DNA from 4 places in the Rhodococcus sp. Eu-32 genome. Region 2 is predicted to be linked to each of the others. Evidence: predicted binding sites of a transcription regulator. Region 2 holds the regulator's gene; each other region holds the start of a gene.
The links. The regulator LexA, encoded in region 2, represses DNA repair genes until DNA is damaged. The targets are predictions, from matches to a motif close to CGAACANNTGTTCG.
Positions count from the first base shown of each region.

Region 1: the regulator LexA is predicted to act here: its motif matches at 6,069-6,082, upstream of DK926_RS00395 (HNH endonuclease signature motif containing protein).
Region 3: the regulator LexA is predicted to act here: its motif matches at 2,465-2,478, upstream of DK926_RS18695 (DUF222 domain-containing protein).
Region 4: the regulator LexA is predicted to act here: its motif matches at 2,125-2,138, upstream of DK926_RS26980 (HNH endonuclease signature motif containing protein).

Region 1 covers NZ_QGNK01000001.1:70,465-78,527, reverse strand. The annotation lists gene DK926_RS00430 (LLM class flavin-dependent oxidoreductase) at 1-70, opposite strand, end outside; gene DK926_RS00425 (LLM class flavin-dependent oxidoreductase) at 67-1,137, opposite strand; gene DK926_RS00420 (GNAT family N-acetyltransferase) at 1,134-1,646, opposite strand; SAM riboswitch class I at 1,656-1,751, opposite strand; gene DK926_RS00415 (FAD-dependent oxidoreductase) at 1,798-2,880, opposite strand; gene DK926_RS00410 (ABC transporter substrate-binding protein) at 2,889-3,863, opposite strand; gene DK926_RS00405 (amino acid ABC transporter ATP-binding protein) at 3,879-4,661, opposite strand; gene DK926_RS00400 (amino acid ABC transporter permease) at 4,658-5,602, opposite strand; SAM riboswitch class I at 5,757-5,853, opposite strand; gene DK926_RS00395 (HNH endonuclease signature motif containing protein) at 6,098-8,063, shown strand, end outside.
Region 2 covers NZ_QGNK01000030.1:13,462-21,524, reverse strand. The annotation lists gene ptsP (phosphoenolpyruvate--protein phosphotransferase) at 1-546, shown strand, start outside; gene DK926_RS24510 (solute carrier family 23 protein) at 570-1,835, shown strand; gene DK926_RS24505 (acyl-CoA dehydrogenase family protein) at 1,974-3,116, shown strand; gene lexA (transcriptional repressor LexA) at 3,283-4,074, opposite strand; gene DK926_RS24495 (hypothetical protein) at 4,358-4,690, shown strand; gene nrdR (transcriptional regulator NrdR) at 4,866-5,330, shown strand; gene hrpA (ATP-dependent RNA helicase HrpA) at 5,320-8,063, opposite strand, start outside.
Region 3 covers NZ_QGNK01000016.1:19,332-27,394, reverse strand. The annotation lists gene DK926_RS18700 (TIGR03619 family F420-dependent LLM class oxidoreductase) at 1-466, shown strand, start outside; gene DK926_RS18695 (DUF222 domain-containing protein) at 564-2,282, opposite strand; gene DK926_RS18690 (XRE family transcriptional regulator) at 2,534-3,202, shown strand; gene DK926_RS18685 (ammonium transporter) at 3,328-4,683, opposite strand; gene DK926_RS18680 (HutD family protein) at 4,873-5,436, shown strand; partial or broken gene DK926_RS27085 (DUF3445 domain-containing protein) at 5,396-5,527, opposite strand; partial or broken gene DK926_RS27080 (2Fe-2S iron-sulfur cluster binding domain-containing protein) at 5,623-5,763, opposite strand; gene DK926_RS18665 (FAD-dependent oxidoreductase) at 6,300-7,487, shown strand; gene glnT (type III glutamate--ammonia ligase) at 7,523-8,063, shown strand, end outside.
Region 4 covers NZ_QGNK01000001.1:469,263-477,325, forward strand. The annotation lists gene DK926_RS26980 (HNH endonuclease signature motif containing protein) at 28-2,100, opposite strand; gene DK926_RS02345 (endonuclease/exonuclease/phosphatase family protein) at 2,479-3,522, opposite strand; gene DK926_RS02350 (TIGR03084 family metal-binding protein) at 3,614-4,411, shown strand; gene DK926_RS02355 (acyclic terpene utilization AtuA family protein) at 4,408-6,099, shown strand; gene DK926_RS02360 (acyl-CoA dehydrogenase family protein) at 6,096-7,244, shown strand; gene DK926_RS02365 (carboxyl transferase domain-containing protein) at 7,241-8,063, shown strand, end outside.

The sequences.
Region 1 (8,063 bases), on a different contig from region 2:
TCGCACGCCGCGCCGCGCGTGGATGAGCACCCTCTCCGTCCAACTCGATTCCGACGGCGAAAATACTCATACGAGAACCTCTTTCAGGGCCTTGGCTGCGGCGAGTGGTCGGCTCGGAATCCGCTCGCGTATCACGGGTGCGACGTCGGACTGGAACAACTCCAGGCTACGACGCTGCTGACGCGCGGGGATACCGTCGGCATCCGCGCTGAGATGGATGATCTCGTGACCGAACTGTTCGTGGTACCGACCGATCTTGTCGACCACCTGCTCGGGGCTGCCGATCAGCGCGGAACTGCGCTCGACGAGGTCTTCGAGGGAGTCGAAGACGACCGGGAGTCCAGCGCTGCGTTGCGCCGCCAGCCGTGCCTCGAACGTGAAACGGTATGCGGCAACGGCCTCCTGCGACGTCGCGGCGACATGGAAGCCTGCAGTGCCGGCGCCCACGAGTGCGTCCTCGGGACGACGACCGTAGTGCGCCCAGCGCTCACGGTAATGGCGAATCAGTTCGGCGTACGGCTCGGGCGGATTGGTGACGTTGGCGGAGAAGATCGGATCTCCGTGCCGTGCAGCCAGATCCACGGATTCCCTGCTTGTCGCACTGCCGTGCCAGATGCGAATCCTGGACTGCAACGGGCGAGGTAGAGCTTTCGCGTCGACGAGCGGAGGCCGGAAACGACCGGACCACGTGACGCTGTCGCTGTCCCACAACGCGCGAAACAGTTCGTAGCCTTCACGATTACGATCCCATTGATCCTCGGGTGTCACGTGAAACAATGCGGCCTGGGCACTTCCGTTGCCCTTGCCGATGATCATTTCGAGTCGGCCATCGGACAGGTTGTCGAGCGTCGAATAGTCCTCGAAGGCGCGCACCGGATCGAGAAGGCTCAACGTGGTTACGGCCGTGAACAATCCGATGGTCGACGTGCGAGCAGCGATGTTGCTCAACACCACCGGTGGCGACGCCGAGATGAACGGATCTTCGTGACGCTCCCCCACGGCGAACCCGTCGTACCCCAGCTCTTCGGCGAGTACCGCGGTGTCGATGACTTTCCGGAATCGCTCCGCCGGGCTCTTCTTCTCACCGGAAACAGGGTCCGGCCGATGCGACACGAGGCTCATCAGCAGAAACTTCATGCGACACCCTCGCAGACGAGAAGCTTTTCGAACGGGTGTGGGCCGACGTCCTCGGCCGGGATCGACCGGTCGTACAGCGGCGTGTATCCGGCGGACAGATACAACGCGACAGCTTCCGGTTGCCGCCACCCCGTCGTCAGGTAGATGCGGGAGTATCCACGCTGTGTGGCGATGCGCTCGAGTTCTGCGACGACGAGTTTGCCGAGACCACGTTTGCGGTGTGTCGAGGCGGTCCAGATCCGCTTCAGCTCGGCGGTCGTGGCGTCGTACTGCCGGAACGCACCTCCTGCGACGGGTTGGCCACCCGAGATGGCGACGACGAGAGAGCCGCCCGGTGGGGCGAATTCCTCCGCCGGATAAGAGCGAAGTTCGCTGTACTGCTCACCGGGAGTGCGGCCGTAGCGCGTCGCATATTCGAGCGCGAGTTCCTCGATCAGCGGTGCGGCGAGCGGGTCGTTCTGGTGCACGGCCACGAATTGCAAGGCGAGCTGATCTTCCGACGTCGTCAAGTGCGGTTCCTTCCATCGATCCTGGCAGGAGCACCCCCACGCGCACGGCGTGATGGTTGCTGCGACGTCGTCGAGCCAAGGTCTCTCGGTCGCTCTGGATGGTTGTGTTCAGTTGTACGAACCGGGCACGACTGTATTTCATTCCCGATCGCTAGGAAACATCGCCGCCGTAACGCACGCCCAGACGGAACAGCTCCGGCGTCGATCCTCCGTCGACCAGATCGGCAACCAACTCACCGATTGCAGGCGCGAATTTGAACCCGTGGCCGGAGAAGCCGGCGGCAACCGTGAGATGTCCGACGCGATCGACGACGAAGTTCGAATCGGGAGTGGTCGTGTACAGGCACGTCAGAGCGTCGGCGGAGTCTGCGTCCACGCCCGGCAGCCAGCTTCTGGCGTACGCCTTCAGCCGTTCGATCCCTTCGAGGCCTGGGGTGAAGTCCCTGTCGTCGGGGTCCACCACCGGACCGGTTCCGTGTTCGCCGATCTTGATCCCTTCGACGCCCTGCAGCCCGTAGATTCCTTCGGTGCGGAGTTCTGCACCAGGATGGTGGATGAAGCTCGGCCAGTCGGCGTCGACAGTAGGCAGAAAATGTGCAGGTTGTTCCTGCGTGGTGACGAGCGTGGGAAGGTCCACCCGGCTGCCGAGAACTTTCGACGACCATGCGCCTGCTGCCACGACGACGTGGTCGGCTTTGTAGGTCCGAGAGTTCGTGGACACGTCCGACGCGGTGATCTCCCGCACCGGGCTTCCGTAATGCACAGCGGCACCGGCATTCCGGGCCGCGACGACGAAGGCGTCGACACTTCCGTCCGCATCCAACCGTCCGGCATCGGGATGATGCAGGACGGTCGTGTCGAACGCCAACCCGGGCCAACGCCGCCGCGCCTCGTGCGGGTGCAGAACTTCGGCAGCAAGCCCAGCGCGCGCCAAGGCATCTGCCCGGGGCGACACGGTAGCGGGCAAGCCATGGTCAACGGCACCCGTCAGTGTGAGAAGTTCGGTGCCGGTACTGTTCTCGAGTTCACGCCACAGCGTGTGAGCGCGTGACGCGAGCGATACGTAGAAGTCGTCGGCGTAGGCGTGTCGAAAGATACGCGAACTGCCGTGTGACGCACCGTTCTTGTGGCCGGGCTCGAACTGCTCGAGCAGGGTGACCTGGTGGCCTCGGCGCGCGAGAATCCACGCCGATGCTGTTCCGATCACGCCACCGCCGACGACTACTACTTTCATGCCTGGGTCTAGCCAGCCTTACGGGGCAGGCCCTGCGGGTTGATCACGGACTCGGTGACAACCTCGTCCTTCAGCCCCCAGCGGTCGATGACCTTCTGGTAATCGCCGTCCTCGATGGCGTGGTTGATCGCCTCCTGGATCGCGACGATCAGACCGTTGTCCTTCTTGGTGGTCACGGCGATTTCGCCTTGCAGGGCGTCGCCCGCACCGGACACCGTGCCGATGATCTTGCTGTCACCGCTGGTGGCCGCGTGGTAGACGGCGGACGGGTTGGGTCCGACGTAGCCGTCGATGCGCTTGGACGACAGCGCAAGGTAGTAGTCGGAGGTGTTCTGGTAGTAGGCGATCTCGGCCGGCGCGAGACCCTCGGCGATGTTGGCTTCGTTCCACCCGACCAGAAGTTGTTCCTGGTTGGTACCGGATCCGACACCGATTTTCTTGCCTGCGATGTCCTGACGGCCGTTCACGACCCAGTCCGTGTCCTTCTGAGTCTCGAAGGCGAGGTTGTCGAGACGGTACGTCGCGAAGTCGTACTTGTCCTTGCGCTCCTCGGTGACGGTGACGTTGGAGATGAAGACGTCGTTCTCACCGGAGTCGATCTTGACGAAGTTCTGCGCCCAGTCGGCGACGGTGATCTCTGGCTTCAGACCCAGAATGTCGGCGATGAGGATGCCGAAATCCACTTCGGAGCCGACGACGGTCTTGTCGTCGGTCGCGTAGAAGCGCAGCGGCGGAGCGGTACCGGCAGTTCCAGCAATCGTCAGGACGCCCGAATCACGAATGGACTGGGGAACTTTCGCCGCGATCTCGTCGACCTTGTCGGCGTGAACGCGGGTGGACTGCTCCGGTGAGAGGTCGAAGGTCTGACCGTCCTCGGTCACCACCTCCGACTCGGCGGTGGGTTCACTGCACGCGGTGAGCGTCAGTGCAGCAGCGGAGAGGGCAGACGCGAGGACGAGGAGTCCCCGGTTGAATCTGGGCATGGCTTTTCCTCGAGTTCAGAGAACGTGGGCGAGGAACGCTTTGGTGCGCTCCTCTCGGGTGTTGTCGAAAAGTTCCGTGGGCGTGCCGCTCTCGACGATCTGTCCGCCGTCCATGAAGACGACCGTGTCAGCGATCTCCTTGGCGAAACCGACCTCGTGCGTGACGATGACGAGTGTCGCGCCTTCACGAGCGAGCCCCCGAATGACTTCGAGAACCTCGCCGACGAGTTCGGGGTCGAGCGCCGATGTGGGCTCGTCGAACAGAATCACTTTGGGGCGCAACGCGAGTGCCCGGGCGATGGCGACGCGCTGCTGTTGGCCGCCGGACAATCTGCGCGGGTAGTCGTGCGCCTTCTCTTTCAAGCCAACGCGTTCGAGCAGAGCCAGAGCTTCGGGCTCGACGTCGGCGCGCCTCCGCTTCTGCGCCGCGATCGGTGCTTCGATCACGTTCTCGAGCACGGTGAGGTGCGGGAACAGATTGAAGTTCTGGAAGACGAAGCCGATTTGCGAACGCTGCTTCAGGATGTCCTTGTTGCTGAGCTCGTGCAGTTTGTTGCCCTTGCGGCGGTAGCCGACGAGATTGCCGTCGACCCTGACCGTGCCCTGATCCACCTTTTCGAGGTGGTTGAGGGTGCGCAGCAGCGTGGACTTACCGGATCCGGACGGGCCGATGATGACGGTGACCTCGCCCGGGCGAACGACGAGGTCGACACCCCTCAGCACTTCGAGCGGTCCGAACGACTTGTGTATGCCGCGGACTTCGACGGCGTACTTCGAGTTCTCCGGTGCGGCGGTCATCGGGTTGCTCCCCGAGGCGCGAGGGTGATCTCGGCGAGCCGCTTGCGTATCTTCTGGACCGGTGTCAGAGGGATGGTGCGCACCGCACCCTTGGCGTAGTGCCGTTCTACGTAGAACTGGACGACCGACAGGATCGACGTGAGGATGATGTACCAGATGGTCGCGACCATGAGCAGCGGAACGACCCGCCCGTTGCGGCCGTAGATGACCTGAACCTGGTAGAACAGCTCGGCGATGGCCATGACGGACACGATCGAGGTGCCCTTGAACAGGCTGATGACCTCGTTGGCGGCGTTCGGGAGGATCCCTCTCATCGCTTGTGGCAGGACGATCTTGAAGAATTCGCGACGCTTCGGAATGCCCAGTGCAGCAGCCGCTTCCAACTGGCCTTGGTCGACGGAGATGATGCCCGCCCTGACGATCTCGGCCGAGTACGCAGCCTGGTGCAGCGCGAGACCGATGATGGCGGCCGTCGAACCGCTGATCACGTTGTTCACGTCGAACTCGAAGAACGCGGGACCGAACGGAATTCCGAGCGTGAGAGTTTGGTACAGGTAGGCGATGTTGAACCAGAACAGCAACTGCACAATGAGAGGAATCGACCTGAACGCCCAGATGTAGAACCAGGAGATGACCTGCAGCACAGGGTTGTTCGACAGGCGAGCCACGGCGAGCGCGATGCCGATCGCGATCCCGATGAGTGTGCCCCAGAACGTCAGCTGAATGGTCAGCCACAGCGCGGACATGACGGACGCCGCCGTGAAGTACTGAGCGAACGTTCCCCAATCCCATCCCGGGTTGGTCGCGAGGCCGTGGAGGAACTGCGCGACCAGCACGAGGACCGCGATGCTGACGACCCAGCGCCACGGGTGCCACTTCTTGGCGACGACGAGGTCTTCGTCGTCTATCTGCGGTTCGGCCGACGCGGGCCGAGCTTGCAATTGAGTCACCGAAACAAGCTTTCTGGTGGAGGTGTGGTGTGTGGCGGGACTATCTGCAGGTACAGCTACAGGCGCCCACGCGGCACAGGTCGACGTGCAGGCGTCGCCGCATTGCCCGTCGCTGACACAGTGCGCTACTCATACTCATGTTCGTCCTCCATCGGTCCTGGCGGTAGCACCCACACCTTCCGTGAGGAAGGGGGTTGCTGCGACGTCGACGAGCCAGGTCTCTTGGTCGCTCTGGATGGTGACAGGAATGTATTCGGTACCTAGTACAGCCGTCAAGTCTCCGGTTTTCGATTGCATTGCGGCGCTTGAGCTTCGACTTCGAATCACGGTGATTCGAACTCTTGCGGGTTTCGACCGTTCGCGTCCGGCCGCGCACCTTCCAGCAAGCGCGCAGGTTGCAACGTGCGCGTGCGCTGCAACCTGCGCGGGCGACGTAGTGGGCGGCCTCCCTTGTATTCGAACGCATGTTCGATTATCGTAGTGGGCATGGGAATGCCGGGGGGCGTTGATAATTCAGGCGAGGCGGACGCGATCCGTCGTGCCGCCGACGCGGAGGCGTCGGAACTGTTGGCGACGCTCGCCAGCAATCGCCGCGCCGAGAACATCGCCGCCGCAACGATGGTCCACAACCTGCACGCCCTGTTCGAGCTCCGCTTCTGCACCGAAGCCGACATCCACGAATCCGGCGACGGCGAACCCGACATCGCACTCGCCAAACGTACCGTCCAGTGCGAGGCGTCGGTCGCCTTGTCCTTGTCGCGCACCGTCACCAGCGACATGATGACCATCGGCGAACAGCTCGCCTGGCGACTGCCCGCAGTCGACGGCGCTTTCACCGCAGGCGATATCGACTACCCTAGGGTCCGCACCATCGCCCTGGTGCTCGAGAAGGCATCCGACGATACCGTCCACGCGATCGAGGACGACGTCCTCGCCACCGCACTGCACACCACCGTCGGCCCCCTCCGCGACCGCATCTGGAGCCTGTGGATCGAACACGACCCCGACGAGGCCGCAGCAGCGCGTAAGAAAGTCGAATCCGAAGAACGACGCGCCGACGTCATTCGAGGCGACGACGGCATGGCCACCCTCCGCGCCAGAATGAGCAGTCTCGAGGGCGCCGAAATCAACGCCGTGCTCGACGAACTCGCAGGCACCGTCTGCTCCCGCGACCCACGAACGAAGAAGCAACTCCGTGGCTACGCCGTCATGGCTCTCGTCTACCGCCAGGACTTCATCGCCTGCATGTGCGAAACCGACGTATGCCCGGTCAACGGACAGCAGGAGCATCACTCCAAGCGACGTCCACACCTGTTGCAAGTCACCGTAGACATCGAAACCCTCCTCGGACTCACCGACCGACCCGCAACCCTCAGCGACGGCACCATCCTCGACCCCGACACAGCCCGACGGCTCGCTGGCGACTCCCGACTGCAGATGATTCTCACCGAACTCATCGAGGACATCCGCGCGGAAGAAGGACACGGCAACAAGGCGGACGAGTCTGCAGACGACACGGCCGAGGATGTCGACTCCGCGGTGGCGCAGGAAGAACATTCGGGCAGCGAGCGTGCGGGAAGCGAGAATGCTTGCGGTACAGACGAACCCGATGACACCGCGGCCGCCGACCACGAAAACCCTAGCGCAGCTGAAGATGTCGCCGAACAGACAGCTCACCACTCGACCGACCACCGACCCATTGCCTACCGCCCGATCAAACGCGGCCGAATCCATCCGGTCGGGCCTCTGAGCGCAGCGCTGATCCCCTGCACCACCTCCATTTCCCGCTCACTCCCGCGTGCGGTACGCCGGCGCCTACGCCCAGGCCGCGATGTCGCTCTTTCCGAGATGATTTCGCGGTTTCTCGATGCCGCAGCCGCAGACCCCGCACTCGCGAAGGGCATTCACCCCGACGGCCACGGTGGACACACCGAACCGCCACCGGGAGCACTGACCTACCGACCCACGGCAGAACTCGTCGCACTCACACGCGCGACGTTCTCCACCTGCACATTCCCTGGGTGCAGTGTGCCCGCAGCAGCCTGCGAGATCGACCACATCGTTCCCTTCGACCACACCAACCCCCGAGCAGGCGGCTGGACCATCCGCGCCAACGTCCAGCCGCTGTGCCACTTCCATCACCAAGCCAAGACCCTGAAGCTCTGGGCCGCAGCACGACTCGCCGGCGACGCCATCATCTGGACTTCGACCTCAGGACTGCAACGCATCACCCCGTCGAACTACGGCACCGTCCTGGTCCCGGACACCTTCGTACACAATCGGAAACCACGCCCACTGCCGGCCACTATCGAAGACGAGCGCTCTGCGGCAGTTCTTGTCGTCGATGAGGAGAGACCGACGGAACCACCACCGGACGACGAACCCTCCGACGAACTTTACGAACCCACCTGGTGGGAACAGAACATCACCGACACCGACACCGACTGGGGCC
Region 2 (8,063 bases):
GCCGCAGCGAAGGCGACCGGCTCGAACCCGTGGGTCATGGCCCCGATGATCGCGACCGCCGCCGAGGCCGCTGCGTTCGCAGCCGACGTGCGTGAGCGCGGGCTGAAACCCGGGGTGATGATCGAGGTCCCCGCCGCGGCCCTGCTGGCCGAGCACATTCTCGAGCACGTCGACTTCCTGTCGATCGGCACGAACGACCTCGCCCAGTACACGATGGCAGCCGACCGGATGTCCTCTGAACTGGCCGCGCTGACCGATCCGTGGCAGCCTGCCGTGCTCGCGCTCGTCTCGCACACCGCCAAGGCAGGTGCCGCCGCAGGCAAGCCGGTCGGTGTGTGCGGCGAGGCAGCGGCCGATCCGTTGCTCGCGTGTGTGCTCGTGGGTCTGGGCATCACGTCGCTGTCGGCTGCGTCGGCCGCCGTCGCCCACGTCGGAGCGAAGCTGTCGACCGTCACGTTCGACAAGTGCGTCGAAGCAGCCGACGCCGCTCTGCGCGCGGACAGCGCTTCCGCCGCACGCGCGGCGGTTGCTGCAATCCTGAACTGAATGCCCTCTAGGATTCAGTCCTTGTGAGTCGAAACTTCGGATGGACCCTGCACGGCAACGGAAAGACTGTCGCTGCAGGCGCGGTGGTGGCCCCGGACGAACGTCTGTCGTGGCCGCGCACGATCGGTATCGGAATGCAGCACGTCATCGCCATGTTCGGTGCGACGCTGTTGGTTCCGACGGTCACCGGATTCCCGGTGACCACCACCTTGCTCTTCTCCGGAATCGGCACCGCGCTCTTCCTGGTGATCACACGCGGACGCATTCCGAGCTACCTCGGATCGTCGTTCGCGTTCATCGCCCCGCTCAGTGCTGCGCAGGCAGACGGGCCGGCAGCGCAACTCGGCGCCGTCATGTCCGTCGGAATCGTCCTGGCCGCAATCGGTTTCGTCGTCAGGTTCGCGGGCGGACGGGTGATCGAAGCCGTCATGCCGCCGGTCGTCACCGGAGCCGTCGTCGTCTTGATCGGGCTCAACCTGGCTCCGGCCGCGACGTCGTCGTTCGAGGCGCAGCCGCTCGTCGCGGCGGTGACGTTGATCGCGATTCTGCTCGTCACCGTCGTCGGTCCAGGACTTCTCGGTCGGCTCGGCATTCTGGTCGGCGTCGTGATCGGATGGGTCTTCGCGGCCGTTCTCGGCGAGATCGACCAGACCAGGCTCGACGCGATGCGCGACGCGGCCTGGATCGGCGTGCCCGAGTTCCGCGGGCCGACGTTCGAGCTGTCCGTCGTACTCATCGCCCTGCCGGTCGTGATCGTGTTGATCGCGGAGAACGTCGGACACGTCAAGGCCGTGTCGGCCATGACGGGGAAGTCGCTCGACGACCTGGCCGGTGACGCGTTGATCGCCGACGGCCTGGCCACCACCCTGGCCGGCGCGGCAGGTGGGTCGGGGACGACGACGTACGCGGAGAACATCGGCGTCATGGCCGCCACCCGTGTCTACTCGACGGCCGCGTACTGGGTCGCCGCCGCGACCGCCGTGATTCTCGCGTTCTCGCCGAAGTTCGGGGCTCTCGTCTTCACCGTTCCTTCCGGGGTCATCGGCGGTGCGACGCTCGTGCTGTACGGCCTGATCGGTCTCCTCGGTGTACGCATCTGGTTCGACAACAAGGTCGACTTCACCGACCCGGTCAACCTGATGGTCGTGGCCGCGGCGCTCGTCGCAGGCATCGGGGACCTGACGCTGACGGTCGGCTCGGTCGAACTCGGCGGCATTGCATGGGGCTCGGTGGGCATCCTCGTCGGCTATCCGATCGTGCGCAGCCTGGCTCGGGCGCGACAGAACTGACGTACCGCGCGTTCGGTCACCGATGACGCACGAAACGGTCATCGACTGCGAACTCGGTTCGGTCGTAGTGTTCGAACTACGCCAACCGTCGGCGGCGAGGTTCCATGCCGTCCGGCAGTACCGATGAGGAGTGATGAAGTGGAACGCACCCTGTTCGATCCGGAGCACGATCTCTTCCGCGAGTCGTACCGCAAGTTCCTCGAACAACACGTCGCTCCGAATCACGCGACGTGGGAAGAGCAGAACATCGTCGACCGTGACGTGTGGGTCGAAGCCGGAAAGCAAGGCTTTCTCGGTATGGCCGTGCCCGAGGAGTACGGCGGCGGGGGAGTCGAGGACTTCCGGTACAACTCCATCGTCACCGAGGAGACGACCAGGGGTGGCTACAGCGGCATCGGCTTCACACTGCACAACGACGTCGTCGCGCCGTACCTGATCAAGCTCACCAACGAGGAGCAAAAGAAGCGGTGGCTGCCCGGATTCTGTTCGGGCGAACTGATTTCCGCGATCGCGATGACCGAGCCCGGCACCGGCAGCGACCTGCAGGGCATCAAGACCAAAGCCGTTCGTGACGGTGACGAGTGGGTGCTGAACGGGTCGAAGACGTTCATCACCAACGGAATCAACGCCGACATCGTCATCGTCGTCGCGTGCACCGATCCGGACAAGGGCGCGCAGGGCTTCAGCCTGCTCGTCGTCGAACGGGACATGCCCGGCTTCGAACGCGGCCGCAATCTCGACAAGATCGGCATGAAGGCGCAGGACACCGCCGAACTCAGCTTCACCGACGTTCGAGTGCCTGCTGCGAACCTGCTCGGCGAAGAAGGCATGGGCTTCATCTACCTCATGCAGAACCTCCCGCAGGAGCGACTGTCCATCGCCGTCGTCGCTGCCGCCGCCATGGAGTCCGCGCTCGACATGACAATTCAGTACTGCCGCGACCGCAAGGCGTTCGGCAAGTCGATCGGCAAGTTCCAGAACACCCGCTTCGTACTGGCCGAACTGGCCACCGAGACCACGGCGACCCGCATCATGGTCGACAAGTTCATCGAACTGCTCAACGCCGGAACGCTGACGGTGCAGGAAGCTGCGATGGCCAAGTGGTGGACGACCGAGAACCAGGTCAAGCTGATCGATCGGTGCCTGCAGCTGCACGGCGGCTACGGCTACATGAAGGAATACCCGATCGCCAAGGCGTACATGGACTCACGCGTCCAGACGATCTACGGCGGCACCACCGAGATCATGAAGGAGATCATCGGGCGCGGGCTGGACCTGTAGTTCCGCCTTCCCGTCCTTTCTCTTTCCCGGCCGAGGGTGACATTCGGTCACTCCGAGTGACCGGAAGGCCACATTCGCTCCGGCCGGGATGCGGCCCGGACGACAGCACGAAGCCCGCGCTCACCGAGTACGACCTCGGTGGACGCGGGCTTCGTCGTTCGTGGAATCAGAGCTTGCGCATCACGGTGACGACCTTGCCCAGGATTGCGGCGTCGTTGCCCGGAATGGGTTCGAACAATGGGTTGTGCGGCATGAGCCAGATATCGCCCTTCGACCGCTTGAACGTCTTCACGGTGGCCTCGCCGTCGATCATCGCCGCGACGATGTCGCCGTTGTCGGCCACGCTCTGCTGCCGTACGACCACCCAGTCGCCGTCGCAGATCGCGGCGTCGATCATCGACTCGCCGACGACCTTGAGAAGGAACAACGACCCCTGGCCGACGAGTTCGCGGGGCAGCGGAAAGACGTCCTCGACGGCTTCCTCGGCGAGAATCGGGCCACCGGCGGCGATACGTCCGAGGACGGGCACGAACGTGGGTGTCGGCAGCTGATCCTCGGCGGCAGCCGAACCGTCGGCGACGGCGGCTGCGTGATCGGCCTGCACCTCGTCGAGTCCGCGAACATCCACCGCACGGGGACGGTTCGCGTCACGGCGCAGGAATCCCTTGCGTTCGAGCGTCCGCAGCTGATGGGCGACCGACGACGTCGACGTCAGACCGACCGCGTCACCGATCTCACGGATGCTCGGCGGGTACCCGCGCTCGGTGACCGATGCGCGAATGACCTCGAGTACCTTGCGCTGACGCTCCGTGAGCCCCGCGTTGATGTCGGTGCCTTCTCCTTCGAAGGCCTTCGCCGTCGGCACGGCGGCAGGCTTGCCCGCCGAACTCTTGCCGGCAGACCTGGATCCGGCGGACTTCGGTGCCGGTGTAGACCCTGACGAGGTCTCGTCCTTCATACGTGCATCCTCCTGCCGTCTCGGCGTGCGTTGCCGATGCTGGTGTGGCTGTCGCCTGTGGTTCTGTGACGCCATTTCGAGTGGTGCCGGTGTGACGTGTGGTTTCTGACACGAATCTAGCCCGTCGACGCTGTTCGATCAAACATCTGTTCGATCCGTGTCGCATTTTCTACTGACTTTGTCGGACCCGCGTGATAGAACTTCGAACAAGCGTTCATCGAACGCCTGATCGAATGGAACGAAGGCAAGTGTTCGATCATCGTCGACAGCAGTGGAGATCTCGATGAGCATCACGGTTTCAGACCCTCGGGTGGTCCGCCCGGTCGCGCGTCCCTCCCGTCGACGCGCAACGCCCGCGCGACGTCGCTACGTGCACTCGGCCCCGTCGGCACATCAGCCGTCGTCGATGGGTGCGTACGCGGACTCGTGCGTCGAAGAACGCCGTTCCGATCAGTCGATCTCGTGGCAGGCCACCGTGGCAGGCGTCGTGGGTACCGCAGTGGTGATCCTCGCGCTGGTCGGGCTCGCCAACCTCCGCGCGGGGCAGCTCGAACCGGCGTCGCAGCCGCCCAGTCAATCGGTGGAGCACGTCGTACCGTCGGCCACGGGAGAATGATCTCGTCATGTCGCCGGTGGTCGGCTTTCCGTCCCAGACGGGTGATCGAGTTCAGCACGTAGCGCTCCGAGTATTCTCGGAGCCTGCACCTCCCGTGCGTCCTAGGTGTTTCACGGGTCCTCCGCGTTCGACCGGTGATGGCGGGGAGTGCATCGGCTACGACGGAGGCTCCGACATGCATTGCCCGTTCTGCAGGCACCCTGATTCGCGCGTGGTGGATTCCCGCGAGGCGGACGAAGGCCAGGCGATTCGTCGGCGTCGGTCGTGCCCGGAATGCGGTCGTCGGTTCACCACCGTCGAAACAGCGGTCCTCGCGGTCGTGAAGCGCAGCGGCGTCACCGAGCCGTTCAGCCGCGAGAAGGTCGTCAAAGGTGTGCGGCGCGCGTGCCAGGGCCGGGATGTCGACAACGACGCGTTGAACCTCCTGGCTCAGCAGGTGGAGGACGCGGTTCGTGCGTCCGGATCCGCCGAAATTCCCAGCCACGAGGTCGGATTGGCCATTCTCGGCCCACTCCGCGATCTCGACGAAGTAGCCTACTTGCGCTTCGCGTCCGTGTACCGATCCTTCAGCTCGGCCGAGGATTTCGAGAAGGAGATCCTCGAATTGCGCGCGCATCGCGAGGCCGGCGTCAGCGACTGACTGCGTCCATCGCCTTCATGATTCGTTTCTCGGACACCGGATAGGCAGTTCGAATCCCCTGCGCGAACAGGCCGATGCGAAGTTCCTCGATAGACCAGAACACGTCCTGGACGGCCGAACTCCTCTGTCGTGCCTCGGGTAGCGACTTCAGCAGGCGGTCGTACGCGTCGTAGACGCGATCCAGCACATCCATGCCCGCATCGTCACGAGACGCGCTGCTCGGCAACGACTTCAGGCGAGCGGTTGCGCCCTGCAGGTAGCGAGGAATGTCCGCGAGACGAGCGGACCCGAACTCGAAGACGAAGCCGTCGAACACCAGACCGTCGAGTTGCTCACGGACGTCGTCGGCGGCATCGCCCTTCTTCGTGTCCAGGATCGATCGAAGTTCCATCGCGGCAGTCAGAATCGGCCGCACGAGCGCGACGATCCGGGACGTGCGGGCTGCGGTGTCTGCGTTGACCGCCTTCGACAGTGCGGCGAACTTCTCGGGGCTGCGCACCGGACCGCCGTGCGCCATCATCGCTTCGTCGACGGCGGTTCGGCGGCAGTCCTCGAGCAGTGCCTCGACGCTGCCGTACGGGTTCTGTCCGAGCGCGAGACGTTCCTTCGTCGGAATGCCCGCGAGCAACGCTTTGGTGCCCCGGGGCGCGGACTCGAGCAGGAGGGCGCGTGTTCCGTCCCGCATCGACGCGCGCTGCTGAGCGGGTGTGCTCAACACACGCACGGCCACACCACCGTTCTCGGGAACGAGCGCGGGGTAGCCCGTGACGGTCTGCCCGCCGACGGACCGGGTGACGGTGTCCTCCAACGTGCCGAGCGAGGACGACGTCCAGGCCAGTGTCGGTGCGCGTTCGGCCTGTCCGACGGCACTTGCGACCTCGCGATCGACGCGCGGCGACAACGTCTTTCGCAGCCGAACCAGGTCCTTGTCGGAGCCGAGAACGGTGCCGCTCCCGTCGACCGCGACGAAGGTCATGTGCAGATGCGGCGGCAACGACGCCACGTCGAAGTCCGTCGGGTCGATGCGGCACGCGCCGAGGCGGGAAAGCTCCCTCGCGAGGGCCGTGACGACGGGCTCCGACCTGGGCTTCATCGACCTCAATGCCGCAGCGGCGAAATCCGGTGCCGGAACGACGTTGCGACGCAGTGCCTTCGGAAGAAGCTTGATGAGTGTCGCCACCAACTCGGCGCGCATACCGGGGACCAGCCAGTCGAAGCCCACGGGCTGCACCTGCGCGAGGAGCGCGATCGGAATGCGGGCGGTGACGCCGTCCGCCTCCGATCCCGGTTCGAACTGGTACGTGAGTGGGAATTGAATTTCGCCCTGTCGCCACGCATCCGGGTAGTCCCCACCGAGGACCGAGGCCGCGTCGGGGTTGACGACAGTGGCAGCGGTGAAGTCCAGAAGTTCCGGAGCGGCCTTGCGCGCCTTTTTCCACCACGTGTCGAAGTGGCGTGCCGACACCGCCTCTTTTCCGACTCGGGCGTCGTAGAAGTCGAACAGTGCGTCGTCGTCGACGACGATGTCACGCCGTCGAGCTCGGTTCTCGAGTTCTCCGACGTCCTCGAGCAGCGTGCGGTTCTTGTGGAAGAACGGATGCTGTGTCTTCCACTCACCCTGTACGAGAGCATGTCTGATGAACAGTTCGCGCGAGATCTCCGGGTCGATGCGGTGATAGTTCACCGGACGTCCCGTCACGAGCGGGATGCCGTACAGCGTGACACGCTCGTAGGCCATCGCGGTCTGTCGTTTGATGGACCAATGCGGTTCGGAGTACGTCCGCTTCACCAGATGCGGGGCGAGGCGTTCGGCCCATTCGGGTTCGATGCGGGCGGCCATCCGGCCCCACAATCGCCCCGTCTCGACCAATTCGGCTGCCATCACCCAACGCGGCGGTTTCTTGAACAACCCCGATCCGGGGAAGATCGCGAAGTGGGTACCGCGGGCGCCGAGAAACTCACGCTTCTCGCCCTCGCGTAGTCCGATATGCGACAGCAGACCGGACAGCAACGCTTGGTGCAGTGCCACCGGAGTGCTTTCGTTCTCGGGGACGGTCCAGCCGAGTCCGCGCGTGATCTGACGTAGCTGACCGTGCAGGTCTTGCCATTCCCGAATGCGCAGGTAGTGCAGGAACTCGTTACGACACATGCGTCGAAACTGGTTCGACGACAATTCGTTTCGTTGTTCGCGCAGGTACTTCCACAACTCGATGTAGGCGAGGAAGTCGGAGTTCTCGACCGCGAACCGTGCATGCTTCTCGTCGGCAGCCTGTTGATGCTCGGCCGGCCGCTCTCGGACGTCCTGGATCGACAGCGCGGAGACGACGACCAGCGCGTCCGCGAGCGCGCCTGTGGCATTGGCTTCGACGAGCATCCGCGCCATTCGCGGATCGACGGGGAGTTGCGCGAGTTCACGTCCGATCGGGGTGAGCTCCGGTTCGCCGCTCTTCCCGGCCGTGAGCGCTCCCAGCTCTTCGAGAAGTCCGACGCCGTCGCGAATGCTCCGCGGGTCCGGCGGCTCGACGAACGGGAACTGGTCTATCTTTCCGAGGCCGAGGGACGTCATCTGCAGAATCACCGACGCGAGGTTGGTACGCAGGATCTCCGGCTCGGTGAAGTGGGGCCTGGCCTCGAAGTCTTCCTCGGAGTACAGCCGAATGCAGATGCCGTCCGCCACGCGACCGCAACGGCCTGCGCGCTGCCGTGCGGACGCCTGGGAGATCTTCTCGATCG
Region 3 (8,063 bases), on a different contig from region 2:
GCTTCGTACGTTGTGGACGGAAAATCCCGTCGAGCACCACGGTCCGTTGTTCGACATTCCGTTGTCCGCCGTAGACCTTCGGCCCGCGCAGGTCGGTGGCCCACCTGTTCTGCTGGCTGGATTCTCGGAGGCGTCGATGCGTCGCATCGGTCGGCGCGCACAGGGATGGGTGAACTCGTCGGACATGCCCGCGGAGTACGCCGCGTACCTGTGGTCGATCGCGCGGTCGGCTGCCGTCGACGCCGGACGCGACCCCGATGCGCTGCATCGCGAGACCCGCATCAACATCGCCGAGGGGCAGAGCATCGACAGCGTCGCCTCGACCGTCGAAGCATTGGCCGCGGACGGCGTTGACGGTGCGTTCGTCGACCTCCACTATTCGACGCGCTCCGTCGACGAGGCAACCGACATTGCTGCGCGCATCGCCGATCGCCTCGGGCTCGAGACGGCGGCTGTGGCTGTCTGACGTCGCAGTTGTGCGACGGCATGACTGACGGCATGACTGTAGGCGGCACTAGTTGTCTTGTGCCGCTTACGGTCTCGCTCTCGTACTACTCGATTTCTCAGGGTTCTGGATCCTCCGACTCGGTGTACAGATACTCCAGCGGATGGTGGTAATGATTCACCAGACCGCGGCGATCCGGGTCGACCGATGCCGGTGGGTGCCACTGAGTTCGACCCGGCTGCGGATGATCGGGGCCTGTCGTCGTGGTCGCCCAGTCGTTCGGACCGTCACCGACGAGCGGATGGTGCAGATCGCAGCCGAAGGTCAGCGAGTCGATGTCGGTCTCACCTCCTGTCGCCCACTCGTTCAGGTGGTGCACTTGACACCAGGTCGCAGGACGGGTGCACATCGGGAATGTGCATCCCCGATCGCGGGCCATCAGTACGATCCGTTGATCCGCCGACGCCAGACGCTTCGATCGCCCCAGATACAAGGCCCGTCCATCGTTGTCGAAAATCGCCAGGTAGTGGTGGGCGTGTGAGGCCATACGAATGGCGTCGCGCATCGTCACCAGCGAACCCGTGCCCGTGACCGCATGCCCCGACGCGGTTTCCAAGTCCTTCGCCGTCATCGTGATAACCGCCGTCACAGGCAACCCGCGATGCCGGCCGAGGTTTCCCGACGCCAACATCTGGCGCAGTACCGCCTTCACCGCATCGTGGTTGCGCTGTCCCTGGTTGCGCGTATCCCGCCCGGCCCGACGCTTCTCATCCTCGGAATTCACAGAATCACGGGCAGTGCCAGAATCACGGGCTGAATCAGCACCGTCTGCAGAACCGGGCTCGTCGGCAGGGCCAGAGTCGCCTGCGGGGTCGCAGTCAGAATCCGAACCTAGCCCGCCTGCGAGGCCGGAATCGTCTACAGAAGATGCACTGCCGCCAGAAGAATCACTGCCGGCAGAAACGTCACTGTCGGAAAGAGATTCACTGCCGGAAGGAGAATCACTGCCGGCAGGGCCGGACTCGTCACTGGGGCTGTCCGGAGCCTCGCCACTGGGGCTGTCCGGAGCCTCGCCACTGGGGCTGCCCGGATCCTCGTCACGGTCGAACAGTGTCGGCTCCGAATCCGCCCCAGAGTCTGCCGCGGAGTCCGCCCCATCCCCGTCCCCGCCTGCGCCATCCTCGTCCAGCACAGGTGTCGGCTCATCCGGATTGCAGTTCCCCGCCTTCGCGTACTTGGCCAGAATCGCCTCCAGATAGGCACGGAACTCCGCATCGATGACGAAACTGCCCTTACTCAACCCATCCTTACCCTGCCGCCCCAACCGGAAAAAGCACTTCGCGACCACATCCTTCTCGTCCGTCAATTCCCCATCCGGATCCAACAACGCGTGCAAACGCGCCGCAGCAACGCGAAGCTGCTCCGGCGTCACCTGCTTCGCCAGATCCGACAACAGAATTTCCGACTGCACCTTCGAATCGTGATCGACCGCGGCGGGCAAATCCTTGAAGAACTCGTCGATCACCGTCACATGCGCAGCATCGATGTCCCCACCCCGATGCGCCTCGGCGGTCGAGGGATACTGCGGCTCCAACCGCTCACCCGTCAACGCACGACCATCAGCGATTTTCGCCGCAATCTTGATGCGCTTGCCCGCCACACTCGGATCGATGAGCAGCAGGCTGGCCAGTCGCGAGGGATTGGTCCGGTCAGGAAGTACCGCCAGACCGTCGCTCTCGATCAGTTCGGTCAGCCACGTATGCGAGGTGCCGTACATGGCCCGAGAAAGCTTCTCCATCCGCACCAGAAGGGAACGGCGGTCGGCGTCGACGAGCATGCTCGAGTCCACTGCCGCGATCGAATCCCACGCCCCCTCCATGGATTCGACCGCAGACAGGAGCGACGCGTCGGAAATCGGCAGCACACCCCGTGCGCTCGCAACCCCCACATCGTCGGCAAGACCGGCGACACTCTCCCCCGAAAGCATGCACCCACTCTAACCCGAAAACCACCATTTGTCGAACGCATGTTCGAATAAACATGAAACCCGGCGTCTACTTTCAGTGGACGCTGGGCTACGATCGAACGATGACCGCCACTGATTCGGCCGACACGCACCGAGACACGGGCGACCCAGCTCCCGTCGAACGCGAAGTCCCCGGAGACACCCCGACCGGGCCGGATCTCGAGAAGGTCATCGCGAAACAGGTTCGTGCACTGCGTCGTTCGACTGGCCTGTCGGTCGGCGACATGGCGGTGAAGGTCGGCATCTCCAAAGCGATGCTTTCGAAGATCGAGAATGCTCAGACGTCGTGCAGCTTGAACACGCTCGCGCGTCTGGCGTCAGGCTTGGACGTGCCCGTGACGTCGCTGTTCCGCGGCGCAGATTCAGCGCGCGAGGCGGTGTACACCGAGGCAGGACACGGTGCTGTCATCGTCGGGCGCGGCACAAGGGTAGGACATCACTACGAACTGCTCGGCGCGTTACGTGGTCAGCACAAGCGTCTCGAACCCGTGCTCGTCACGTTGACCGATTCCAGCGAGGTGTTTCCGCTCTTCCAACACGCGGGCACCGAGATCATCTACATGCTCGAAGGTGTCATGGTCTACGGGCACGGCGAGTCGGAATACACTCTGCGCCCGGGTGATTCGCTACTTCTCGACGGCGAGGGCCTTCACGGGCCGCACGATCTGGTGCGTCTGCCGATCAAATTTCTCGCCATCACGGCGTACCCGGATCATCACGAGGAAGACTGACGACGCACCGAAGGCCTCCCCCGCTCACTCAGAGTGACCGAATGTCACCCTCGCTCCCGGACATTCCGCCGACAGCACCAACGGCGGGACCCCCGAAGGAAGTCCCGCCGCAGGCGTGGTGACGGTCAGGACGCAGTTGCCTCGCGTGCTGACATGGTCGTGATGGATTCTGCTGCCTGTACCGCGTCCTCCGGCTTGACGACTCGGGTGATGGGACCGGGTGCGTCGAGGACGTAGGCGGTTTCTCCGTGCATCGACACGTCGAGGCCTTCCTGCTCGACGTCGGCTTCGACGCGAATGCCCATGGTCTTCTGCATGACCTTCGCGATGATCCAGGTGACGGCGAAGCTGTAGGCGAGGACCGCGACGGCAGCGACGACCTGACGCCACAGCAGGTCGACGCCTCCGCCGTAGAGCAGTCCGACCGCTCCGTTCGGTGCGCCTTCGGTTGCGAGGAAGCCGACGAGAACGGTTCCGAGAAGGCCACCGACGAGGTGGACGCCGACGACGTCGAGTGCGTCGTCGTATCCTAGGCGGTACTTGAGCGACACCGCCACGCAGCACACGGCACCTGCGAGGCCACCGACGATCAGGGCTCCGATGGGTGACACTGCACCACAGGCAGGAGTGATCGCGACGAGAGCGGAGATCAGCCCGGAGGACGCGCCGAGCGACGTCGCGTGACCCTCACGGATCCGTTCGATGACGAGCCACGCGACGATTCCGGCACACGCAGCGGCGACGGTGTTCAGCACGACGACTGCCGCGCTGTTGCCCGCGGCGAGTGCCGAGCCGCCGTTGAATCCGAACCATCCGAAGAACAGGATGCCGGAACCGAGCATCGTCAGCGGAAGGCTGTGCGGGCGAGGCGCATTGCCGAAGGCGGTCCGACGACCGAGCACGATCACGAGTGCGAGGGCCGCGATACCGGCGTTGATGTGCACTGCGGTACCACCGGCGAAGTCGACCGCGCCGAGCGTATTGGCGATCCATCCACCGACGACCGACCCGTCCTCCGAGTCGAACGCGAAGACCCAGTGCGCGACCGGGAAGTAGACCAACGTCGCCCACACTCCGGCGAATACCATCCATGCACCGAACTTCATACGATCGGCGACTGCTCCCGAGATCAGTGCAACGGTGATTCCCGCGAACAGCAGCTGGAAGCCCGACACCAGCGCGGGCGGCAGTCCCGGTTCGGCGGGCGCGTCGAGAAGTGCACTGGAGCCGAAGAATTCGAGCGGATTACCGAGAATTCCGGCACCACCGACCGAGTTCCCGAGCACCGTCGAGTAGCCGAAGATGATCCAGAGAATGCCGACGACGGCGAATGCGCCGAACGTCATCATGGCCATGTTGAGCGTGCTCCGAACACTGACCATGCCCCCATAGAACAGCGCCAGGCCGGGCACCATCAGCGAGACAGCCGCGAAGGCGGCGAGGATCCACGCCGTGTCCGCGGCGGCGATAGCTTCGTTCATGTGTGATCCACCTAGTTAGTGACCGAAGAATGTAGGAATGCCACCCCGGAGTAGAATTCGCGAGGGTAGCCGTGGTACACCATTAGTAAACCAAGTGTCCGGTTACCAGCGCTCGCTTCGTGGTGAACGATGTGTAAATTCCTGCCCCACTGGTCTTTCGAATGTTCAGCTGCCGCAAGGAGAGTCGCAATGCCACCACCAGTCACGCTGATTCGAGACGAAGACCGGACACGCGTCCCGTGGAAGAACGGCGCCGGAATCACCGCCGAACTAGCTGCCGACGACTCGTGGCGGGTCAGCGTCGCTGATCTCGGCGAGGCGCCGAGCCTGTTCTCGGCGTTCGCAGGTCGTGCCCGTATCTTCACCGTCGTCGGCGATCACGGCGTCACGTTCGATGTCGACGGCAGCCAGTCCCAGATCGCGCCGCTGACGCCGTACGCCTTCGACGGCGCACTGACCCCGACGTGCATTCCGGACGGTCCCACGAGCGCTCTCAACATCATGGTCGACGACGTGACCAGCACGGCAGCCGTGCAGGTCGTCGTCCTACAAGAAAGTTCCTTCACGACGGCTCCCGACTCGGTCACAGCCATCTACCTCCACAGCGGCCGGGCAAGATCAGGGCACACCGACATCTGCCCCGGCGACTGCCTGCTCGTCCGCGAGGACAGCATCGAGATCACCGGAACCGCAACTATTCTCGTCGCCGAGATCAGAAAGTCACCCCACCGTACTCACGCAACCACCGCATAGCCGGTTCACGGGTGCGGCTGACTTCCTTGTAGTCGGCCATGCCGAACGGCAGGTCTTCGAGCACGGTGTACACCCGCTCGGCCCATTCGGGATACATTTCCGTCGAGGTACTAGGTCGCCCGAGCCCCGCGAGACACACGGCATCATGGCGCTTCCGTCCGCTTCGTCCGCGTCGGACAGATACAGGTCCTGATGTTCGATCGCACCGCCGCGCACGGTCAGCTTGCATTCCCCGCACACTCCTTGCCTGCACAGGTTGGGAACGTCGATTCCTTTGTCCAGCAACGCTTCCAGCAGCGTCACTCCCGACGGAACCGGCACGATCATCCCGGATCGCCCCAACTTCGCCGCATACGGCTGTCCCGCGTCGAGCGGCCACGCACCGAACGCGTCGGAATGCACACGCTCTACGGGCCACCTGCAGCGTAAGCAAGTTCGGCGACCGCGTCGATCATCGGCAGTGGCCCACAGGAATACAGGTGTGAGCCCAACGCCCGATCCACCGTCGTCGACGGCGACATGCTTCGAGCAGTACCCGGGCACCGAAGGGTTCATCGACGACCGTCTACTCCAACCCTGACTGCTCGGAGATATTCGTTCGTAGCAGAGGTAGCGACCCACGACATCGATCAACTCGACAGTCTGCAGGCATCGAGGATCATGAAACATCGAGTACCGCCGAAACGAGTACTTCTATTTCACGACGTGAAAATCCGTCACTTTCCGCTGACCGGGCCGTAACGCGGATGTCATACTCGGGCTGTTTCATATTGAGCAACAGCGATTCATGAACGGAAACGCTACTGAACTTGCATCACCCAGAACTCGTACACACCACCTGCCAGGGAAAAGGATCTTTCACGTTGAGCGACACGACAAAGTTCTTGATCATCGGCGGTGGCCTCGAAGGATTGGCCATCGCATACTCACTGGCCGATCGCGGCGAAACCGATGTCCTCGTGCTCGAGCGCGACACGTTGTGCTCGGGAATGACGGGCAAGTCGAGCGGCGTCGTCCGTTGCCACTACGGCACGCCGTCGCTCGCTGCCATGTCGTGGTACGGCGTCGACATCTTCACTCGTGCAACCGAAATCTTCGGTGACGACATGGCGTTCCGTCAGTGCGGGTACGTCGTCGGCGTCGGTGAGAACAACGTCAAGCCACTCGAAGCCAACATCGCGATGATGCAGTCTCTCGGGATCGCGACCGAATTCATCTCGCACGACGAGATGGCCGAACTGTGGCCGGGTCTCCACCTCGACGACTTCGCGCTCTTCGCCTACGAACCGCTCGGTGGTCGCGGCGAGGCGTACATGGCGGGCATGGCGTTCGCCGCCACTGCGCGCAAGATGGGCGTCAAGATCCGTCAGAGCACCCCCGTAGTGAAGCTCCTCCAGAACGAATCCGGCGTGTACGGCGTGACGCTGAAGGACGGCTCGGAACTCCACGCCGATCACGTCATCCTCGCGACCGGACCGTGGGCACCTGCACTCGCCGCGGGAGTGGGCGTCGATCTCGATGTGAAAGCGCAACGCGCACAGCTGGTTCTGATCGACCAGGGTGTTCCCACTCCCGAGGTACCGGTGCTGTCCGACCTGGCAGGACTGCAGTACATCTGCCGGGAGCCCAACGGAGAGCTTCTGGTGGGCAACTCCGATCATCAGGCCCCGGAGTACATCGACCCCGACAAGTACGTCAATCGCGCCGACGACGCCGCGATCGAGAAGAACATCATGAAACTCGGTCACCGGCTGCCCGACATGCCGGACCCGCGCATCACCAGCTCGTACGTCGGCGCCTACGACGTCACCCCGGATTACAACCCGATCATCGGCCCCTCCCCCGTCGACGGCCTGTTCCTGGCCACCGGATTCTCCGGGCACGGCTTCAAGATATCGCCCGCTGTCGGAAAGCTCGTCGCCGATCTGCTCGTCGACGGCGAGACGTCCCTTCCCAATGTGAATCCCGCGGACTTCCGGTACTCGCGCTTCGCCGAGGGAGATCTGCTCTTCAGCCTCAACCCGTACGAGGGAGCAGGTGAAATGCGATGACCCTTACCGATACTCGACTCGAAAAGGACAACCCCATGGCTGTCGACACCGCCGAAGCCGCACCACTGACCGAGCAGAGGGAACCGACGCTGTCCGAGGTCGCACACGCCAGCGGCACGACGTTCATCCTCGCGTTGTTCGTCACGCTCTCCGGAAAGCCGTGCGCGAAACTCGTTCCCGTCCAGGCCGTCAAACAGCTCGAGGACGACGGCGTCGGGTTCGCCGGCTACGCAGCGGGTCATATGGGCCAGGAGCCCAGGGACTCCGACCTCGTCGCGATCGCCGATGTCAGCTCGTTCACGCCGATCCCGTTCATCAAGCCGGGTCTGGCCATCGTGCACTGCGATCCGCACGTCGACGGAAAGCCGTGGCCGTACGCACCGCGCGTCATCCTCAAAGAACAGCTGCGCAAGGCCGCCGAGCTGGGAATGACTGTCAACGTCGGCGCCGAGATCGAGTACTTTCTCGTCAACCGGATCGACGGCGAACTCGTCACCGCAGATCGCGGCGACACCAGCGCAAACCCGTGCTACGACGCCCGCGACGTCACCCGCATGTACGACCACCTCACCGAGG
Region 4 (8,063 bases), on a different contig from region 2:
GGGATCGTCGTTGTCGGATCGCCTGTGTCAGAACGGTGCTGGGTCATCGGCGTCTACCCTTTCTTTGCCGGTGATGTCGACGTTCCAGGGGTCGGTGGGTTGATCGTGGGTGGTTGTTTCGCTGGCCTTCTCGGCCTCGCCGGTCTTGTCGGGCTCGCTGGTCTTGTGGGGCTCGGCGGGCGTTGGCTTCGTCGGTTCCGTTTCGGGTGATGTCGTGTCGCATGTGGGTCTGCGTTTGCGGGGTATGTGTGGTGTGAGTGTGTGGCCGGTGAGATCGGTTGCGCCGACGCTGTTTCCGGGGAGGGTGACGGCGGTGCTGCCGGAGTTCGATGTCCAGTGTTCGATGGCTCCGGCGAGCATGGTGGTGTGCCAGGCGGCCATGGTTTTGAGGGAGTGGTGGTAGCGGCACAGGCAGTGCAGGTTGGTCAGGATTGTCCATCCGCCGCGGGCGGGGTCGTGGTGGAGGTAGGGGATGATGTGGTCGAGTTCGCAGCTGGCTGCGGGGACGTCGCAGCCGGGGAATCGGCAGGTGCGGTCGCGGTGGCGGACCAGGTCGGCGAGCTGTGTGCGGGGCTTGTACTGCAGTGCTCCGGCGGGTGGTTCGATGAATCCGCCGTGGCCGTCGGGGTAGAGCGCTTGGGCGACAGCAGGGTTGGCGGCGATCGCTTTCTCGAGGGCAGCGATGAGTGTGTAGGAGCCGCGGTAGGGGCCGGTGTCGGCGGGGACGGTCTGTGCGCGAGCGGCGCCTACAGCCGGTTTCGGCAGGCGTAGTCCGCGTCGGCGTCGCCCGCGTCCGAGTGGGTGGAACGTCAGATGATCGACGGGTGTCGGGCGTCCGGTAGCTGCTGGGGCATTCTCGGATTCGGTCGCGGCGTCCCCGGTATCACCTTCCTGCTCGGCGCTTTCGGTGTCGGTGTCGGTATCGTCGCTGTCGTGACCGGCCGTTCCTCCGGCAGCGTCGTCGTCGTTTTCCTCGCGTTCGCCTTCGCCTTTGCGTTCGTTTTGGTCGCCGGCCTCGTCGGCGGCAGTGTTCGTGCTGTTCGCGTCCTGCTCGGCACTTTCGGTCACGGTGTCGGTGTCTTCTGCGGTCGCGTCGTCGTCGTCGTTAGCCGTGTCGGTGGTGTTGTCGAGGGTGATGTGGAGTTCGTCGGCGATGTTTCTGGCTTCGGTGATGACGATGTGCCAGTCGCTGTTGGCGGCGAGTTCGCGGGCGTAGGCGGCGTCGATCAACCCGTGTCCAGCGAGGTAGGCGGGTAGATCGTTCAACGCGGCGAGGGTGGCGAGGTCGATGGTGATCGAGGTCAGTGGTACGCGCCGGTCGGGCAAGGTCCGGTTGGCGGTGCAGGGGTGGTCTTCGTCGACGTCGCAGGTGCAGGCGAGATGGGTTTCGCGTCGCATGCATGCGGTGTAGGCGGCGGCGAGGCGTTGGCTGCGGGTACGAGGGTCGCGCGGGCATACGGTGGCGGCCATTTCGGTGATCGATTGCCAGCAGGCGGCGGCGTCGGCGGCGTCGAGGGTTGCTTCGATGGTGGCGATCAGGTCTTTGTCGCGGTAGCGCACTCCGGTGAGCTTTTTCAGGTCTTCCCGTGTTTCGGCGACTTCATCGGGTGCGGTGCGCTGGATGATGGCGGCTATTTCGGTGGCCAATGGTCCGGGCGAGAGCCTTCTAGCGGCGTGTAGTACTTCGGCTTCGATCCGGGTGGCGGCATCCAAAGACAGCGGGGAGGTGACCCGGTAGATCGCGCGGACGCGGGCGAGGTCGAGTTCGCCGGCGTCGAACGCTTTCTTGATCGCGGGCAGTCGTAGCCGTAAATCCATGCCGATCTCGGCGAAGGTGTCCGCGACGGTTTTCGAGCAGCCCAGGATTTTCGCGGTTTCGGAGGCGGCGTAGTTGCCGGCGTCGGTGATCAGGTCCCCGACTTGGATAGTTTGGTGGATGCACGAATCCCACATGTGGGCTGCGAGAGCGACTTTGCGTGCGCAGGCCTGGTTTTCCAGGACCGCGACCTGCGACAGTTCACCCAACAGGTCGGTGTCGATGACCGGTTTCTTCTGTGGTCCGACGTATTTCGCGAACGCGCTGCGCTCCGTGAACGGCATGGATTCAAGCCCCCCGACTCGATTCGAACTTGTGTTCGACTATACCACCGAAGATCGGGATGTCAAGGAAACTGGTTGCGCCGCAGCGCATTACGATCGAACAGGCGCTATCACATGCCACCGACAAGAACGCGCCGCGCGCATCGCGACACGCATCAACCAGGGTCACGCATCAACGGGCCCGGGCGCCAAACATCCCTACGGCACATCCCGGATATCCCCGACCCTGTGCTCGAATCCGCCGAGGACCTCGGCGGCCGCAATTCGCGAACCCCGTCGACGACGTCTGGCCACGGCGTCGACCGGCGCCGCGCTCGAAGACGCCGTCCGAGAGGAGAAGACGTCGAATGCATACGTGCCATACGCCGTCGTGCGACCCTAGATCTGCACGTCCACCCACACCAACCTGTGGTCCGACGGGTGTTCCACCCCGGCAGGCCAGTGAACACCCGAGCCCGCGACTGTCAGGTCGTCCGATGGCAAGGCGTAGTCGACCCGCAGATCGCCGGGCACGGGATCGGCGAAATCCGCTGTATCCGTTCCACTACCGGCTTCCGACGTCGGCGCAGGATCCTGAACTCGAGGGTGATCCAACAGTTGCTGAATCGACCCGGCCACCGAATCGCCGTCGACCGGATCGCTGTTCTGATCACCCACCACGACGAACGATGCACCGGAGTCCAATCCGCCACGAACTCCGTTGTCGTCGTACAGATACTCCGCACCGGAGATGTAGTCGGCCGTCAGTCGGATCTCGTCGTGATTGCGCTTGCCGTTGCGATCCTCCGGGCCGTCGAACGACGGGGGAGTCGGATGCGACGCCAGCACATGCAGCGTCCGGCCGTCGACATCCACCGGTACATCCCAATGCGACTTGCTGGACAGGCGCAACGCGTCCGACGCGTCCCCGTAGTAGTCGCGTGGCAACAGCGAATTCGGCATGTCCTTCCACAGGAAGTTCTGGAACGTACGCACGCCCGAGGTGTCGATCGGATACTTCGACAACACCACCATTCCGTACTGACCAGCGAATTGACCGAACCCGTAGGCATCTCCCGGGCCATCCGTGGCGCCGTCGACATCCAGATCCAGCCCCGAGTCGACGCCCGTGTTCACGGGCGCCGTGTACGAGAATTCGTACTTGCCGTCGAGATACCGATCACGAAACAGGTTCACCGCATCGGGACCCGAATAGTCGAACTCGTTGATCAGCAACACATCCGGATCGTTCTGCCCGACGACGTCGGCAACCGCACGTATCTGCGTATCGTCGCCCTGCAGGTCGGCGACCAACTCGCCCGCGGCGCTTCGATTCATGCTCGCGTTGAACGTCGCAACCCTGATGGTCGACGCCTCGTTCTCGGCGGGCGACGCGCACCCGGCCAACACGGCAACAGCACAAACACCGACGAAAATCCTCATGCCCGGCACCGTAGAGGCTGCATCTGAACGGCACGTGAATTAACAAGCAGGCGCGCTTGCTTTTTTACGAACCCGCTGGAATGCTGTCCACATGGCCGACCTCGACTCGATCGTCGATGACCTCCGCGCGGAAGGCGATGCGCTGGACGCGCTCGTCGCCGACCTCGACCAAGAACAATGGTCGACGCCTACTCCCGCCGCCGGATGGACCATCGCTCACCAGATCGGACACCTGTCCTGGACAGACAACGTCGCCGAGCGGACGACGTCGGGTGCAGCAGGCGACGCCGACGCGGCGGCCGAGTTCGACGTAGCACTGAAGCAAGCGTGGGCCGACCCCACCGGATTCGTCGACGCCGCCGCCGACGAGGAAGCCGCCAAGCCGGACCTGCTGACCACCTGGCGCACCCGCAGGCACGCCATGGCCGATGCGCTCGTCAAAGTGCCTGCGCGAGTGAAGATCCCATGGTTCGGCCCGCCCATGAGCGCGGCGTCCATGGCGACAGCCCGATTGATGGAAACGTGGGCACACGGCCAGGACGTCGCCGACGCACTCGGCATCGTCAGGGAGCCGACCGACCGCATCAAGGGCGTGGCACACATCGGGGTGCGCACACGCGACTTCGCCTACGCCGTCAACCAGCAGACTCCGCCGGCCGAGCCGTTCCGGGTCGAGCTCACTTCCCCCTTGGGCGAGCTCTGGACCTGGGGACCGGAGGACGCGTCGCAGCGCGTCACCGGCTCGGCGGCGGACTTCTGCCTTCTGGTGACCCAGCGTGCTCACCGCGACGACCTCGATCTCACGGCCGTCGGTGACGACGCACAGCACTGGCTCACCATCGCTCAGGCCTTCGCGGGCCCACCTGGATCGGGACGTGACAAACGATGACCGTGCGGATCGGTAACTGCTCCGGCTTCTACGGCGATCGTCTCTCGGCGATGCGCGAGATGCTCGAAGGCGGCGAACTCGACTATCTGACAGGCGATTACCTCGCCGAACTGACGATGCTGATTCTCGGCCGCGACCGGATGAAGGACGCCACCCGCGGCTACGCGAAAACCTTCCTGCGCCAAGCCGAGGACTGCCTCGGGCTCGCTCTGGACAAGGGTGTCAAGATCGTCGCCAACGCAGGCGGACTCAATCCCGAAGGGCTCGTCGACGCGCTCGACAAGCTCGGTTTCGGCGCCGAAATAGCCTATGTCGAGGGCGACGACCTGTTGCCGCGCGCACAGGAACTCGGCCTCGGCTCGCCACTGACCGCCAATGCGTATCTCGGCGCGTGGGGCATCGTCGAATGCCTGAAATCGGGCGCCGACGTCGTCGTCACCGGGCGCGTCACCGACGCGTCCGTCATCGTCGGGCCAGCCGCACATCACTTCGGTTGGACACCAACCGATTACGACGCCTTGGCCGGGGCTGTCGTCGCCGGTCACGTCATCGAATGCGGCACCCAGGCGACGGGCGGCAACTACTCCTTCTTCACCGAGATCGCCGACATGTCCCGTCCCGGCTTCCCGATCGCCGAGATCGAGGCCGACGGTTCCTCGGTCATCACCAAGCACGAGAAGACCGGCGGCGCAGTGAGCGTCGGCACCGTCACCGCACAGTTGCTGTACGAGATCACCGGTGGGCGGTACGCGAATCCCGACGTCACCGCACGGATCGACACGGCCCGACTGACACAGGAATCGAGCAATCGCGTCCGCATCAGCGGCGTGACCGGCGAAGCACCGCCCCCGACGCTGAAGGTCTCGCTCAACTCGCTCGGTGGTTTCCGCAACGAATTCACGTTCGTGCTGACGGGACTCGACATCGACGCGAAAGCCGAACTCGCCCGTCGACAGTTCGAAGCCTGGTTGCCGACGAGGCCGAAAGAGCTCGACTGGACCCTCGTTCGCAGCGACAAGCCCGACGCCGACACCGAGGAAACGGCAAGCGCCGTGCTTCGGTGCGTCGCGCGCGACAGCGACCCCAACGTCGTCGGCCGCCAATTCTCCGCAGTGGCAGTCGAACTCGCACTCGCGAGCTACCCCGGCTTCTCGCTGACGGCCCCGCCGTCGAACGGCGGTCCGTACGGTGTGTTCACGGCCGGCTTCGTACCGATCGCCGCCGTGCCGCATACGGCGGTACTCCCGGACGGTACGCGGCGCGACATCCGCCCTGCCGAAGAGACCCGTGAGCTTGCACCTCTGGATCATCCCGAGCTTCCAGGCACGCGTCCGGCCGAGCCCACTGTCCGCCTCCCGCTCGGCACCATCGCGGCCGCCCGTAGCGGCGACAAGGGCGGTAACGCCAACGTCGGCGTCTGGGTGCGCACCGACGACGAATTCGCCTGGCTCGCACATGCACTGACGGAGTCGAAGCTGAAAGAGATGCTGCCGGAGACGCGCGAGCTCACCGTCACCCGACACGTTCTGCCGAACCTCAGAGCCGTCAATTTCGTCATCGACGGAATTCTGGGCGAAGGCGTTGCGTCACAGGCACGTTTCGATCCTCAGGCCAAAGGGCTCGGCGAGTGGCTTCGGTCTCGCCACATCGACATTCCCGAAACGCTCGCATTCCAAGGAGACATATGACGATCTGGACGACGCCGGAGCGGCAGCAGCTCCGGAAGACCGTTCGCGGCTTCGTCGAACAGGACATTCTGCCGCACCTGAACCAGTGGGAATCCGACGGTGAACTACCGCGCGAACTGCACAAGAAGGCCGCAGCACTGGGCCTGATCGGCGCGGGCTTCCCAGAGGACGTGGGCGGTGACGGTGGCGACCTCGCCGACGCCGTCGTCATCTGCGAGGAAATGCACCAGGCCGGTGCGTCGGGAGGCTTGTTCGCGTCGCTGTTCACCAGCGGAATCGCGTTGCCGCACTTGGTCGCAGCACGGAACGACGAGCAGATCGACAAGTGGGTCCGCCCGACCCTCGCGGGCGAGAAGATCGGCTCGCTTGCCATCACCGAACCCGGCGGTGGATCCGACGTCGGACATCTGCGAACCAAGGCAGTGCGCGACGGCGACCACTACGTCGTCAACGGTGCGAAGACCTACATCACGTCGGGCTGCCGTGCGGACTTCGTCGTCACTGCAGTCAGGACGGGCGGCGACGGTGCCGCCGGGGTGTCGCTACTCGTCGTCGAGAAGGGCACCCCCGGTTTCGAGGTCGCGAACAAGCTCGACAAGATGGGATGGCGCGCATCGGACACCGCGGAACTGTCGTTCACCGACGCCCGAGTGCCCGTGGAGAACCTCGTCGGCGCAGAGAATTCCGGGTTCGCGCAGATCGCGCAGGCCTTCCTGACCGAACGTATCGCCCTCGCCGCCCAGGCCTACGCCAGTGCGCAGCGGTGCCTCGACCTGACGCTGCAGTGGGTGCGCGACCGTGAGACGTTCGGAAAGCCGCTCATCGCACGACAATCCGTGCAGAAGACCGTCACCGAGATGGCGCGCAAGATCGACATCGCACGCGTCTACACCCGCAACGTCGTCGAGCGATCGCTCGACAGCAACGACGACCTGATCGCCGAAGTCTGCTTCGCGAAGAACACCGCCGTCGAAACCGGGGAGTGGGTGGCCGACAAAGCCGTGCAACTCTTCGGTGGCCTCGGCTACATGCGGGAAAGCGAAGTCGAACGCCAGTATCGCGACATGCGCATCCTCGGCATCGGCGGCGGAACCACCGAGATCCTGACCGGACTGGCAGCGAAACGATTGGGGTATCAGGCATGAGCGTGCTGAAGTCCACTCTCGACACCGCATCGGAGCAATTCACCGATGCGACGGAGGCGATGAACACCAAACTCGCCGAGATCGACACCGAGCACTCGAAGGCGCTCCTCGGCGGCGGCGAGAAATACGTCGAGCGACACAAGAAGCGCGGAAAGTTGCTGGCGCGCGAGCGCATCGAACTTCTCATCGACGAGGATTCCGCATTCCTCGAACTGTGCCCGCTGGCGGCCTGGGGGAGTGAATTCCCTGTCGGCGCAAGCACGGTCATGGGGATCGGTGTCGTCAGTGGAGTCGAATGCCTGATCGTGGCCAACGATCCCACCGTGCGCGGCGGTGCCAGCAACCCGTGGACCCTGAAGAAAGGGTTCCGCGCCAACGACATCGCGACCCAGAACCGTCTCCCGGTGATCTCGCTCGTCGAATCAGGCGGAGCGGACCTGCCCACCCAGAAGGAAGTCTTCATCCCGGGCGGCCGGATGTTCCGCGATCTGACGCAGCTGTCCGCGAAAGGGATTCCGACGATCGCACTGGTCTTCGGCAACTCGACCGCGGGCGGCGCGTACATCCCCGGAATGTCCGATCACGTCGTCATGGTCAAGGAACGCTCCAAGGTGTTCCTCGCCGGGCCACCGCTGGTGAAGATGGCCACCGGTGAGGACTCCGACGACGAATCCCTGGGCGGTGCCGAGATGCACGCCCGAAAGTCCGGTCTCGCAGACTACTTCGCCGTCGACGAGCAGGACGCCATCCGTATCGGCCGCAGCATCGTCAAGCGGCTGAACTGGAAGAAGAAGGGGCCCGAGCCGCGCGCCGACGTCA